Regions from separate parts of the Peribacillus sp. B-H-3 genome, predicted to be linked through region 3. Evidence: riboswitches for the same ligand, from Rfam matches in the RefSeq annotation. Region 3 holds a riboswitch; each other region holds the start of a gene.
What was found. A riboswitch is a leader RNA that binds a small molecule or an ion and turns the genes downstream of it on or off. The one in region 3 is predicted to bind S-adenosylmethionine.

Region 1: linked by a shared signal. The riboswitch ahead of ACN6MY_RS15010 (Fur-regulated basic protein FbpA) and the one ahead of ACN6MY_RS08480 (YezD family protein) in region 3 are both predicted to bind S-adenosylmethionine.
Region 2: linked by a shared signal. The riboswitch ahead of metE (5-methyltetrahydropteroyltriglutamate--homocysteine S-methyltransferase) and the one ahead of ACN6MY_RS08480 (YezD family protein) in region 3 are both predicted to bind S-adenosylmethionine.
Region 4: linked by a shared signal. The riboswitch ahead of ACN6MY_RS15815 (bifunctional homocysteine S-methyltransferase/methylenetetrahydrofolate reductase) and the one ahead of ACN6MY_RS08480 (YezD family protein) in region 3 are both predicted to bind S-adenosylmethionine.

What each region holds. Positions count from the first base shown of each region.
Region 1 covers NZ_CP183879.1:3,010,363-3,013,946, forward strand. The annotation lists gene ACN6MY_RS15000 (LysR family transcriptional regulator) at 1-40, opposite strand, end outside; gene ACN6MY_RS15005 (YeiH family protein) at 154-1,182, shown strand; gene ACN6MY_RS15010 (Fur-regulated basic protein FbpA) at 1,517-1,672, opposite strand; SAM riboswitch class I at 1,781-1,887, opposite strand; gene ACN6MY_RS15015 (NAD-dependent epimerase/dehydratase family protein) at 2,482-3,354, opposite strand.
Region 2 covers NZ_CP183879.1:2,599,492-2,603,075, reverse strand. The annotation lists gene metE (5-methyltetrahydropteroyltriglutamate--homocysteine S-methyltransferase) at 1-2,238, opposite strand, end outside; cobalamin riboswitch at 2,390-2,583, opposite strand; SAM riboswitch class I at 2,677-2,792, opposite strand; gene ahpF (alkyl hydroperoxide reductase subunit F) at 3,341-3,584, opposite strand, start outside.
Region 3 covers NZ_CP183879.1:1,711,495-1,715,078, forward strand. The annotation lists gene ACN6MY_RS08475 (amino acid permease) at 1-1,395, opposite strand, end outside; SAM riboswitch class I at 1,762-1,865, shown strand; gene ACN6MY_RS08480 (YezD family protein) at 2,091-2,249, shown strand; gene ACN6MY_RS08485 (M55 family metallopeptidase) at 2,699-3,523, shown strand; gene ACN6MY_RS08490 (ABC transporter permease) at 3,537-3,584, shown strand, end outside.
Region 4 covers NZ_CP183879.1:3,188,740-3,192,323, reverse strand. The annotation lists gene ACN6MY_RS15825 (MOSC domain-containing protein) at 35-679, shown strand; gene ACN6MY_RS15820 (class I SAM-dependent methyltransferase) at 767-1,375, opposite strand; SAM riboswitch class I at 1,661-1,761, shown strand; gene ACN6MY_RS15815 (bifunctional homocysteine S-methyltransferase/methylenetetrahydrofolate reductase) at 1,990-3,584, shown strand, end outside.

The DNA of each region.
Region 1 (3,584 bases), 1.3 Mb from region 3:
CAACCACAGCTGTAAAAACCTTCATGGATTCTGTAATCATTGCAGTTCCTCCCTTCATTTTATTTTATCATTAGTTTTTTTAATGATTACTATAGATTAAATATATTTAACTTATGATACTAATACGTTTACAGTATACTTATAAACATCTGTTTGGAGTGGACACTATTGAAAAAATTATACGGCCGAAGCACCTCAGGTTTTTTCCTGGGTATAGGGCTAACCCTGTTTATTGCCATAGCTGCGAAATACTTATCGCAGCTTCCATTTTTGAGTATATTAGGACAATTAGTCATTAGCATACTGATTGGGGTCCTCTGGAGGGCGTCCGCTGCAGTTCCTCCAAATATTAGAGCAGGGACCAATTTTTCAAGCAAAAAATTGCTCCGGACCGGAATCATTCTGCTCGGCATGAGATTAAACCTGGCAGATATCCTGCATGCAGGGCCAATGGTGTTCTTACTTGCTGCAATACATATTGCTTTCACGCTAGCCGCTGTATACTCGCTGTCACGGTGGTTCAAAGCCGGGAAGGAGCTTGCCGTACTGACTGCTTGCGGAACAGCCATATGCGGTGCTGCTGCAGTAGTTGCAATCGCGGCCCAAATTAAAGCAAAAGATGAGGTAACTGCCATAGCAGCAGCTACTGTTGCCATTTTAGGCACCATTTTTACTTTGATTTATACCTTACTTTATCCAGTACTAGGCCTCTCACCTCATGCTTATGGAATATTTGCCGGCAGCACTCTGCACGAAATTGCCCATGTTATTGCTGCAGCCGCCCCTGCGGGAAAGAATGCTGTAGATTTAGCTGTCATCGTTAAACTGACCAGGGTAGCATTACTCGTTCCTGTTGCTCTTCTGATCGGATTTTTTATGAAAAGCAAAGCTCCTGAACAGAGTAAAAGAGACTGGAGAAAACTCCCTGTACCATGGTTTATTATCGGCTTTATAGCCGCAAGCTCCGTCCATACATTAGGGATTTTTTCTGATTATATATCAAGGTTTGCTGTTTTGGCGGCTTATATGCTTATTGCAATGGCAATGGCAGGTCTCGGTCTTAGTGTTGATCTCTCAGCATTCAAGCGGTTAGGGCTTCCTTCTTTCGCAGCTGGTTTAATAGGATCCCTCTTGCTTTCATTCCTTGGATATTATTTAATACACCTCTTCCATTTAGTTTAATTGCTCTTGCCTACACAGATTAACCTGTGTTGATTTAACCTTGTTGAATCTGTCTTGCCATAAACGACGGGAAAAGAAGGAATAGAATTGCTGAAATAACTGACCTATTAGGCTATCCCAAGAAATATGACAAGTGGCGGGGAGTAATGGGAATTGGTTCAACGAGGCCTTAAGGAGTCAAAAACATAGGAGGAACGCGCGTTAAATAACTGAATTCCTGCAAAAACACTTCCACATCTCTACATGCAGGGTTCCAATTTACTGAAAACACAACATTTATTACTGTGCCAACTTATAGTGGTACAGTAAAACAGGCATGTTCCCATTGAGCCCGTTATTCTGCACTTTTCCCAATAATATTAGCATATTCATCTTCGAGTTCCAAAAGTGTCAGCTGAAATAAATGTACGTTGTTTTTCTTATATATTCCATGATTGATCAAGGTATCAATCAAACAGCTTTTCCTCGCTTCTGCTGTTTGGTTAGCCATAGAGTTTCCAGCTCCTTTCTCTGTATTACATGTAATGCAGTCTTGGTGCCAAAATAAAAGCCTCTTCTTACAAAATGTAAGAAGAGGCGGATGCACAATGATATTCTCTTCTTATCTTTCAAGCATACGCTTGCTGGAATTGGCACAGTACTCTATAAAGGAGTCCGCTGCCGAGGTTTCACAGGGCCTAGTCCCTCCGCCTCTCTTGATAAGCCGGTATGAAATTATGGAGCAGTAAATTCTTATGTTTTTGCTTTTCTTGAAAGCGGCAGCAAAGGGAAAACATCTTCACTAAGTAAAGAATAAAGATTTGCTTTCTTTGATCTTCATTCTCTTTGTCTTGATTGTTTGAGGAGAAAATCCCGTATTATATTATTTCTTTTTATCTTTGTTAGAAGAAAAAAGCATATATATAATATTAAAGACTAACTCGAATGCCATTATATTTTACCCCTTTGCTTTTTGGAATTTCTTAGTATGCGCTTTTACATTCCTTATAATAAAAGCACGGCATTCATCTGTCAATACTTTTTGGCAGGACTTTTTATTCTGTAAATTTTACTACTCAAAAATAGCCTTCATAAACCGCGAGGCTGCTGCGATTTCCTTGTTGGCCTTTATATAAAAAGGCTGTTTTCATACAATTTTTCTGCTGCAACAGGGCGGCTGATTTCTGCACCATAGACCCGAATTTAAAATGCAATCGCATCAAAGAACTCCTCAAATAACAGCAATCTATAAAAAAAGAGCCTAAAAAAAGCCGGAAATCTCCTTTTTTTTGAGAAATCAGGCTTTTTTCATGTACTTATTTATTTTCGGTGCACATCATGAATTAGCCCCGGCAGCCACACATTGACATCAGTAAATGCAAATCCTAGTTCTTTTGCTTTTTTATTGCTCATTACCCATGTAACAGGTAAATTATAAGGTGATTCATTATCTTGATTTTTTTCATCTGCAAAAATGAAGCTTTTTCCAGTTTCGTTTTCGATAAGCCCCAGCATTTCCCTTAGTGTAAGATGGCCGTTTGAAACTGCATTAATTGGGCCTTCAATCCCAGCATTTGCGGCCCAGCATAGAAATTCCCCAGCCTCTTCTTCTGTTATGAAAGAAATAGCGGCTTCAGGATTACTGAAATATATCTCTTTCCCTGCCTCAATTCTTTCAATATGAAAGGTTAGCCGATTTGTATAATCGTTCATTCCCTGTACAATAGGAAACCTGACACAAACGGTTTTGAATGGGGCTTCCTGGCAAAACACCGATTCTGCCTGCCTCTTACCTTCGCCATAAGAAACATCTTGGTGTTCTTGCGGAATATTATAATGATAAGGATCAAAATCACCTTCAGAAAGCATTTCTTCTGAAAACTCATACACTGACATGGAAGACGTGAATATGTACTGTTCTGTTTTATCAGCAAAAACACTGATTGCTTCCCTGGCATCTTTAGCTGTATAGCAAATCTGATCAAAAACAACATCCCACTTGCCATCCTTGAAGGCACTGAAAAAGCTGTTTTCATCATTTCTGTCAAAGGAAATAGTTTTAACTTTATCTCCAAAAGAAATTTTGCTTTTACCCCTTGTGGCAACCGTAACATCCACTCCTTTTTCCAAAAGAGCGCTTACTAGCCGCTTTCCAAAAAAACGTGTGCCGCCAAGTACCAATGCTTTTTCCATATCCTTCTCCCCTGCTTTCAGCTTAATTGTATTTTTCATTTATGCATATAAACCTGAGAAATCTCACTTAATATTCAGTTTATTCAAAAAATAGCCCTATGTCCAATTGAGATCATTTCCGGCACCATTAACACCCAGAAGCTGGCAGTCTATTTGAAATCCCACAAGTTAGTTCGCTTACGAATACTGCCATCTGCACGATTAATAACAAGATGGCAAAAAAAAATCCC
Region 2 (3,584 bases), 890 kb from region 3:
AAGCGCTTCTACCGTCTCACTAATTCCCCGGGTCTTCAATCCACAATCAGGGTTAATCCAACATTGTTTTGAGTCAAGCACTTTAAGGGCCCGATTAATATGATTTCTTATTTCACTAATCTCGGGCACTCGGGGACTATGAATATCATAGACGCCAAGTCCGATCCCCTTGTCATACGTATTTTCTTCAAATACTTGAATCAATTCACCATGGCTTCTTGAGGTTTCAATTGAAATGACATCTGCATCAAGTGCACGAATGGTATCCATAATATCTTCAAAGTTTGAGTAACACATATGAGTATGAATTTGGGTTTCGTTTTTGACAAACGCTGTGGCAAGTTTAAAAGCATAAACCGCAGCATGAAGATAGTCATCCCATTTTACCTGTTTTAATGGCAGTCCTTCTCTCAGAGCTGGTTCATCCACTTGGATCATATGGATTCCACTTCTCTCTAGAATTTCCACTTCTTTTTGAAGAGTAAGAGCGATTTGATTGGCGACTTCATCGCGTGGAATATCTTCTCTTACAAATGACCAATTCAATATGGTGACGGGTCCCGTCAGCATTCCTTTCACGGGTTTGTCTGTTAGTGACTGGGCATACAAGGTTTCTTTAAGCGTCATTGGTTCACGATAAGACACATCACCATAAATAACTGGAGGTTTTACACAACGAGATCCATAGGATTGAACCCATCCTAATGTGGTCATTTGAAATCCATCCAGTTTTTCACCAAAATACTCAACCATATCTGTACGTTCAAATTCACCATGGACAAAGACGTCTAATCCAATTTTTTCTTGGATGTTAATCCACCGATGAATTTCTTCTTTAATAAAGCTATCATATTGATGATTACTTATTTCCCCCTTCCGACACTGTAAACGGTGTTTTTTCACTGCTTGAGTTTGAGGAAAACTGCCAATCGTTGTGGTTGGCAGAAGAGGAAGTTGAAAAAACTTCTCTTGAATGATTTGGCGTTCCTGAAATGATGCCTTGCGTTCTATTTTTAATGTTTGTGACTTCGCCATGTTTTCGTTAACTTCCAGCCTATTTTTTGATGACAGCTCATTTAACAACAAGATCGCATTCTGACTGGATGAGATCTCTTCTTGGATACTGTCTTTTCCGTTTTGTATCCCTTTCATTAAAATATTCACTTCACTTAATTTCTCATCAGCAAATGATAAGGCTTCCTTCAATATCACTTCAAGACCTACTTCATTTTTCACTGTCACAGGTGTGTGCAGCAGGCTTGAAGATGGCTGTATAATCAACTGTTCTTTAGAAACATAGGACTCAATTTCTTTTAAAAGGGAAAATTTTTTATCAAGATCTGCACGCCAGATGTTTCGGCCATTGATGACTCCAGCTGCGAGTACCTTGTCTTTCGGGAAACCATACATCTGTATAGAAGTGAGATTCTGTCCATTGTCATGTACAAAATCAAGTCCAATTCCCTGAACAGGCAGGGAAATGACTTCTTCGTAATGGTCGATACCTTCAAAGTAGGTTTGTAAGATCACCCGTATATCAGGTGCTGCTTTATGTAATCTGGCATAAACATGATGAAATAACGCAACCTCTTCTTTAGATAGGGTCGTAGACAAAATAGGCTCATCGATTTGTATCCACTGTACACCTTCTTCTTGTAATTCACGGAGTACCTCCGAATAAAGGGGGATAAATGACTCAATGACCGTTTTAAACTCATCCTTGTTATAACCTTTTGAAAGTTTTACAAATGTAACAGGCCCTAGTATCACAGGTTTACCTTCAATATCTAATTTTTGTTTGGCTTCTCTATAGAAATGGAGAGGTCGATTATCAACAAGAGCAGGTACTGCATCTTCAAGCTCCGGAACAATATAGTGATAGTTGGTATTAAACCATTTGGTCATTTCAGAAGCAACGGCCTCTTTTGTCCCTCGTGCGATATCAAAGTATGTTTTAAGCGGTACTTTCCCCCCACTGTATTCAAATCGCTTGGGAACTAACCCGAACATCATAGCCGTATCGAGCACATGATCATACAGGCTAAAGTCACCAACAGGAATAAGATCAATGCCTTTTTCTTTTTGTTTACACAGATGGTTAAGACGAATACCCTCTATTTGTGCCAAGAAATCCTCTTGTTCGAGTTTCCCAGCCCAAAACCGTTCAATCACTCTTTTCCACTCCCTATTTTCACCGATTCTTGGATAACCTAAATTAGAACTTTTAACCTTGCTCATCTTTTAAACACAACTCCTTCTTATATGAATTTGACCTCAACTAAAAAAATCTCCCTATTAGTAGAAAAGGGAGATTTTTACGCATCGTTAACTAGAGTTGAGACCTTCTGGTTTTCTCAACACGTATAATCACTTCCCTATCGTCCGTAGAGTACAAGTGCATACAACAGGCAGGTTTCCTGACTTAGAATCATCGCTCTTATCACCTTCCCATTTCATTCCAGAAACAGTGGTAAACGGATAAGTCGCTCTCCTTTACAGTGGCGGGACCGTGCCGGAATTTCACCGGACTTCCCTTTTAAGCTGAGCAAGACTTTGCACAGCACCTGATGCATTCTTTATTAAGTTTTTATGGGAAAATAACGGAATCAAAATCCTGTAGTAAAAAATAAAAACCTTTTCATTTATAAATAGAGAGGCCTTATTTGCCAGTAACCTCTCTTATTTCTCAAAGCCTCAATCGCTTTGCAGGAACTAGCCCCTTCTCCAATAAGACAAATTGAATGGTTGCCTGGCTTCAAACGGGCCAGTCCCTCCACCTCTCTGAATAAGAGTTTAAACATCTTTTCGTCATCTAATTAATTAGAAATATTAGCATTGCAAAAAGATTCTGTCAAATTAAGATTGTATTTCCTCTTGGGGTACCGCCGACATTTTCAAATAATATGCAACTAACCTGCTAGTTTGGCTGAATAAACTCTTGTAAATATAATACCATAAAAAGTAAATTTAACCTCGTCCCATTTAAAAGACAACACTCTTTACGAAAAAGCCTATTTGAATGTTATTCAACAAAGCTAAAGTGTGCAGAATGCCAGGAAAATTTAAGGTGGAAAGTCGTTAAGCTCCCAATATGTAATTCAGTCTATATGGTGATAATGCTATATCGTTTTCTAGGGTTCCTAGAATAATAAACCCCTATCTGAGAGATAATATGCAACTGACATAATTTGCGTCCTATACAGGGATGATTAACCATCTCTGGGCTTTATCCCTTTTCTTTTACAGATTTATGCAGAGCATTCCATGAAGTTTACAGTATGCAAAAAAAAGAAAGCCGGTTGCTATCAAACAGATAGCGAAACGGCTTTCTTACATGTAATTAGTTGCGGATGAGGTAATCGAATGCGCCTAAAGCTGCAGTCGCACCTGATCCCATAGAAATAATAATCTGTTTATATGCACTATTTGTACAGTCGCCTGCAGCAAACACTCCATCTAGGTTTGTAGCACCTTGCTTATCAACAACAATTTCACCGAAGCGAGTGAGTTCAACGGCATCGCCTAGCCAGTCGGTATTTGGCACAAGGCCAATCTGAACAAACACACCTTCTAATTCAACCCGC
Region 3 (3,584 bases):
TTTCGTTTTAGGCTTTCTCATTAAGACCGGATAGAGAATAAGTCCGAAAACAAAAAGCCCGATACCTAAACAAAATGTTTTTAAATCTGCAGTGCCTGATTTGATTACCCATAGAGAATAAATAAGGGCAAGGATCGTAATCAATCCGTCCAGCTTGCGTGAACCTTTGATGGTTTCATATGTTTCGCCAGTAATAACAAGTTTTAGCTGGTAAATGGCAGAAACCAGATACGGAATCAGATAGGCTAGTGTAGCCACGACTATGACAAAATTATAGGCTTTTCCTATTGTGCCGGAAATGGTAGTGAACAAGAAAACCTGTGTCATGATATTGGTTAAGGTCAAAGAACGGATTGGACTTCCTTTTTTATTTGTTTTGGCAAAAAAAGCAGGAAATAATTTATCCTTGGCAGCCTGATAGGGAACCTCCGAGCTGACAACGATCCAGCCAATCGTTGAACCTAGAAGGGAAATAAGTGCAAGGATTGCCATTACGGTGGCTCCCTGATGTCCCATTGCTGCCTCTAGTGCATCAACTAACGGCTTTTCAGAGTGGCTTAATTGGTCATGAGGCAATGCTCCCATCGTGAGAAGTGTAATGCCTACATAAATAACTAAAGAGACGATAAGGCCAATAATGGTTGCTTTTTTAACATCATGCTGTGATTTGGCCCTGTTTGACAGCATAACTGCTGATTCTATGCCGATGAATGCCCAGAGCGTTGAGATTGCTGCATGATTCACTTGGCTTCCCAGAGAGAGAACATTGCCTTTTGCATCAATGAATGCCTTGCCGTTTCCAAGGTTGGCTGCATCAAAAATGAAAACTGTCACGATAATGAAAAGCGCAAAGCCGAGCACCTTGGCAATGGTTGTAGTAAGATTCATTGTGCCGGCGCTGTTAAAGTTTTTTGCCAAAATGGCTTGAATGCCCCATAACATGACTGTGCAAACCATAAAGGTGATGAACTTACCCAGTTCTATAGTAGATGATCCCAGGTCAAATAGCGGCTTAGTGCTTTGCATAATTGGAAAGAATGCAGATAGATAACCTGCGAAGGATATAATGACAGAAGCAGTGGCCGCCCAGTTTGCCGCCCAATATCCCCATGCCATACTGTACCCCGCTGCCCTTCCGGCTCTGGGGGAAGATGAAAACAAAGCTTGTGCATAGCTTTGGGGCCCTGCCTTTAGTTCAGGTTTTCTGATTGCCAGATTCCCAAAAACTAAAGCAATTAAAAATACGCCAATTCCTGTAATGCCCCAGGCTATTGAAGATCCCAAGGAACTTGATTGCTGTGCCAGATTCGAGGGCAGCATAAAAACCCCGCCGCCAACCATATTTCCAATAACGAATGTAGCCAATACCCACATTCCCCATTTTTTATTTTGCATAATAATCGACCTTTCTGCTGAGTTCATTTATATGTTAATAAGGAAAAAGATAAGTACATGTTTTATTACTTTAGTAGTATATAATAATATTTTAGTTTGGTAAAGTGATAAACAGATAAATCACTAAAGAGTTAATGGGTAATTAAAGGGAATTTGCTTTATATTTGAGGAAGATGGGAAAAAATGTGTAATATGAATTTTACTATCATGATTGTAAAATATTAATAACGAAGAAAAAAGCTGATTTTTCCGTGAATTTAAATTGACAAAAATCAGCTGCGGATTTATTCTGTAAATATCTAAAAAACCAAGTTTTTTGATAAGTATTGTAAATATTAAGATGATAATTGAATATATTACATTGAAAGCTTATCCAGAGAGGTGGAGGGACTGGCCCTTTGAAGCCTCGGCAGCAGATTCATGGAGAATACTGTGCCAACTCCAGCAGGCGTGAGTCTGGGAGATAAGAAGAGACCTTATTAAGGCATAAACCTCTTCTTTAAATATGAAGGGGTTTATTTTTTGCTCTGTAAAGCTCAGTCATGGCTTTTGCAAATGCTGAATCGTGAAGGAATTCCGACTGAAATCAGGTTAGGAGTATCAGGAACAAAACAGATTTATGCTTGCCCGGGGGACCTGCAGGTGATGGGCTAATGAGTGAAAAGTGTGTATATACATAAGGGGGAGCCGTGAAAATGGATGAATCAAAAATAAAATATATTCTTTCAAGTCTTAAAGAATTGGAATTCGGCTCCATCCTGATTACGGTTCATGATGGAGAAATTACACAGATTGATACCACTGAGAAAAAGCGTTTTCCAATCATCAAAAAACAAAATGAAAGAAAGAATTGAACAAGGAGCGCCTTCTCTGGAAGGCAGCTCTTTTTTTTGTTTGGAAATTTTTCTTAATGAATGTTTTTTAATGAGTTCTGTGAAGCGAGCCCATTGTTAACCGGTTTGATTGGAGCATCCTGGAGAGGAAATTAACCGCCTTGTTACATAGCAGCAAAGTTTATGAAAACAGCCTTTTGCTTCATGCAGAAGAAAGCGCAATTCAGTTTTTTCTTATAGGTTTTGTTGGTTCGAAAGGGTATGTAAGCGATACCAATTTTTATTTCGAGATAATAAAGTAATGAAGACAGGGATTGGAAATTTTTTATCTGAAAGAAAAAACCCCATGTTAGCAGCTTTTTCTGTAGGCTAATGCTATTAATAGAGCCAGATTTGGTTTGCAAGAAATAGTATTATAATTTATAATTTTAAGAAAATTATAACATTTTAAAAGGAGAGTGGATTTGGGGATGAAGTTATATGTGTCTGTCGATATGGAGGGAATCACTGGTCTAGCCGACCATACTCATGTTGACTCTTCTCAGCACAATTATGAACGAAGCCGGCTCATTATGACGGATGAAGCAAATAGTGTAGTTTCTGCTGCTTTTGAAGAAGGCGCAAATGAGGTGGTCGTCAATGACAGCCACTCTAAGATGAACAATTTGCTTATCGAAAGGCTCCATCCTGAAACACAGTTGATTACAGGAGATGTAAAGCCGTTTTCCATGGTTCAGGGACTCGATGATACATATACGGGAGCCATGTTTGTGGGGTATCATGCACGTGCAGCAATGAAGGGGGTTATGTCCCATAGCATGATTTTTGGAGTGAGGAATTTCTTTATTAATGATACACCAGTTGGTGAATTGGGATTTAACGCATATGTCGCCGGATATTACGATGTCCCAGTAATCATGTCGGCTGGAGATGACAGGGCCGCATTTGAAGCTGAACAGCTGATTCCAAATATCACAACTGTTACAGTAAAAGAAAGTATTTCCCGGTCAGCGGTAAAATCATTGACTCCTGCGAAGGCGGCTGGACTTCTCCGCGAAAAAACGGCATATGCGATAAAAAACAAAGATAAAGTGAAACCGCTTTCTCCGCCGGATCGCCCTCTGCTATCCATTGAATTTTCTAATTACGGTGAAGCCGAATGGGCGAACCTGATGCCAGGCACGGAAATCGTCCCCGGCACTGCAACTGTCCGTTTTCAGTCGAAGGATATCCTTGAAGCTTACCAGGCTATGCTTGTCATGACAGAATTAGCGATGAGAACTACATTTTGTTAAGGGGAGCTTTTAGATGAAATCATACATAATCAAAAGGCTTGTTTCCATGATTGTGACTCTT
Region 4 (3,584 bases), 1.5 Mb from region 3:
ATGTGAGATGCTTACACAGAGAGGATGAAATATAATGTTAATGCAAGGGAGCATTGTATCGCTTCAAATAGGAAAACCGCAGGATGAGGTATTCAGCGGAATGAATATCAAAACAGCCATAAAAAAACTGAAAACAGAAAAAGCGCAACTCGGTGTAAATGGATTTTCCGGGGACGGAGTAGGCAATCCGGTGTACCATGGCGGACCTGAACGCGCTGTATGCTTTTACCCTGCAGAACACTATTCCCGATGGGAGGAAGAATTCCAGAAAACCATTACGATGCCTGCTTTTGGGGAAAATCTGACCGTTCATGGAATGAAGGAAGAAGAAGTATGCATCGGTGATATTTTCAGAATTGGCAGCAGTGCTGCAGTCCAGGTAACACAAGGAAGGGTGCCATGCTCCACGATTTCTTATTTCAATAAAGAACCTCAATTCTTAAAGCGCATTTTGGACACGTGCTATACAGGTTATTTTGCAAAAATGATTGATGCTGGCACAATCAATCAAAATGATGATATAACTTTACTGCACCGCGCACAAAAGCCAATTACCGTGTTAAAGGCATCCAGAATCCTTCTGCACCAGGAGGGAGGCTTGGCAGCCGCAGAGGAACTGATTTCCGCAGAAGGACTTGCAGAAGACTGGAAGAAAAAGCTGAAAAAAAGGCTTTCTTAATATTCCTCTAAGATAAAGTTTGTTTAAGGGACAAGAGCTCAGCGATTCCGTTAAAATCAGTGAGCTCTTATAACACCTTGAATTTTTTTAATTCTTTTTGCAATGGGCAGTAACACATACCGTTAATTGAGGGCGGATTTTCTTGAACTTAACAGAGATGCTGCGGAATCCGGCATGAAAGAGTGCTTGTTCAATTTCTATGGCATGAGACAGGGCTTTTTCCCGGGAAGCGTCTTCCTCTCTTGGCTGTACAGTGATGGCGATGGTTCCTCCATCCTTCATCAAATGGTGAATCCTGATTAATTCCTTCTTGGGATTTTTCCAAAGGGGATAGTTATTAACAGAAAAAACCTTGTCGTATCTGTATAAATCCTGTTTGAAATCTGACACATCCCCGCTGTATAGCTGAAGCCTTCCTTCTTCTGCATTTTTTGAATTTCTCTTTTCTGCTTCCTTAGTCATGGACACTGAGACATCAATTCCATCTATTTTCACATTATGGTGCCTGCGAAAAATTTCCTTTATCGCATATCCTGGCCCAAATCCAATCTCAAGAAGATAATCCCCGGGCTTTATATTCAATAGGTCAATGGTCCAGCGGTTAATCCTGCGGTTTTCGAACAGCATTATTTTTCCGGCAAGCCTTCCTAATAGTCCGTCTGGCCTGCGGAATTGCTTAGCTAAAATTTCAATCAAAAAAATGCCTCCTTTCTCCTTGCAATTATAGTTTTGTTATTCACTTCTGCAGCTTTTGGTAAACATGGTGCTGATTTTTTTAGTTTTTTTGTCTTTAATACTTCCCCTGATGTGCTCACAGGGATAGTAAGGTTAAGCGATGGCCAGAAGCAGAAAAGAGCAGGAGCGGGTATAGTGCCTGGTTTTTTAGAAGGATATACATACTATTTTCCATAAAGCCTTGAAATTGGCTGCTTAATCATGTAAATTAAATGTAATTAATTTTTTTGAATATTAAAATTACATATCTTATCGAGAGAGGTGGAGGGACTGGCCCCATGAAGCCTCAGCAACCGGCATATTGCCATGGTGCTAAATCCAGCAAGCAGAAGCTTGATAGATGAGGAGAATGTTTGAAACAGGCCTTCTTCCAAGAAGGCCTGTTTTTATTTTATTTTCGAAGACCATTGTTATGGTTCATTGCAAATTCCTGCACTTTATTATTGGAATGGATGGGCTTGATTCACGGGGGAGCAGCGCGTCCTCGGAAGTCTTCCAACCTTTAGCGGAGAGCAACAGCCAAGTATACAGTAAGCACTTATTAATTACACACAAATATTGAAAGAAGGTGTCATATGGATTTCCGGAGCGAGCTGAAAAAACGGGTGCTTATCGGGGAGGGAGCCATGGGAACATTGCTGTATTCCCATGGAATTGATCATTGCTATGAGGAGCTTAATTCTACTGAACCCGGCCAAATAGAAACTATTCACAGGGCCTATTTAGAAGCTGGGGCCGATATTCTGCAATCCAATACCTACGGTGCAAACTATCATAAACTGAAGCGGTACGGCCTTGAAGATGAAGTAAGCACCATTAATCGCAATGGAGTTGCAATCGCAAGGAAGGCCTCGGAAGGAAAAGCATTTGTATTTGGAACGATTGGGGCTTTGCGGAGCATAAGGAAAAATGATCTTAGCATGGAGGAGATAAAACGCAGCTTTCGTGAGCAGCTTTACAGTATTCTTATGGAAGGGCCTGATGGTCTGATTCTTGAAACTTTTTATGACCTCGAAGAGCTGGAAACCGTGCTGCCGATTGCCAGGAAAGAAACAGATCTTCCTATCATCTCCAATGTTACATTGCATGAAATTGGATACATGCAAAACGGCATTCATTTAAATGAAGCATTTCAAAGAATTGAACAGCTGGGTGCTGATGTTGCAGGCATAAACTGCAGGCTTGGACCGCATCATATGATCCGCTCCCTAGAAGAAGTTCCCCTTATGAAGAGCACGCCGATATCCGTTTATCCGAATGCAAGCCTCCCCGAATATATCGATGGCAGGCTGATATATGAAGCCGTGCCGGAATACTTTGGCTCAAGTGCCTTAAAGCTCAGGGAACAGGGGGCAGCAGTAATTGGCGGATGCTGCGGAACAACTCCACTTCATATTGCGGAAGTAAAAAAGAAGCTTGGCATTATCCCTCCTGTTACACAAAAAGAAATTAAGGCCAGAAAGATAGAAATCATCGAGATAACTGATGATAAAACACCAGCACTGCACCAGCTGGCTAAAAGAAAACGGACGGTTCTCGTTGAGCTTGACCCGCCAAAGAAGCTCGGAATTGAACCTTTTATGAATGGAGCTAAGGCACTTTTGGATGCAGGTGCTGATTCCGTTACCCTTGCTGACAACTCGCTCGCAACGCCGAGAATAAGCAATGCAGCTCTTGGTGTAATGCTGAAAAACCAGATGGGGGCCAATCCGCTGATACATCTGACCTGCAGGGACAGAAACCTGATTGGCCTGCAGTCTCATTTGATGGGACTCCAAACGCTGGGGCTGAATGAACTGCTTGTTGTGACTGGCGATCCGTCCAAAATTGGCGATTTTCCGGGAGCTACTTCTGTTTATGACCTTTCTTCTTTCGATTTGATCAGCCTCGTCAAGCAGTTCAATGAGGGTTTATCGTTTTCGGGGCAAAGCCTTGGGCAGCAATCCCATTTTAAAATTGCTGCAGCATTTAACCCTAACGTTAAGTATCTCGACAAAGCTGTACAAAGAATGGAAAAGAAAATTATCTGCGGCGCACAATCCTTCCTGACACAGCCGATTTATTCCGTAAACCAGATGGAAGAAGTATATGAAGCGACCAAACATCTTGATACACCTGTTTTTGCAGGCATCATGCCGCTGACAAGTGCCAGAAATGCTGAATTTATTCA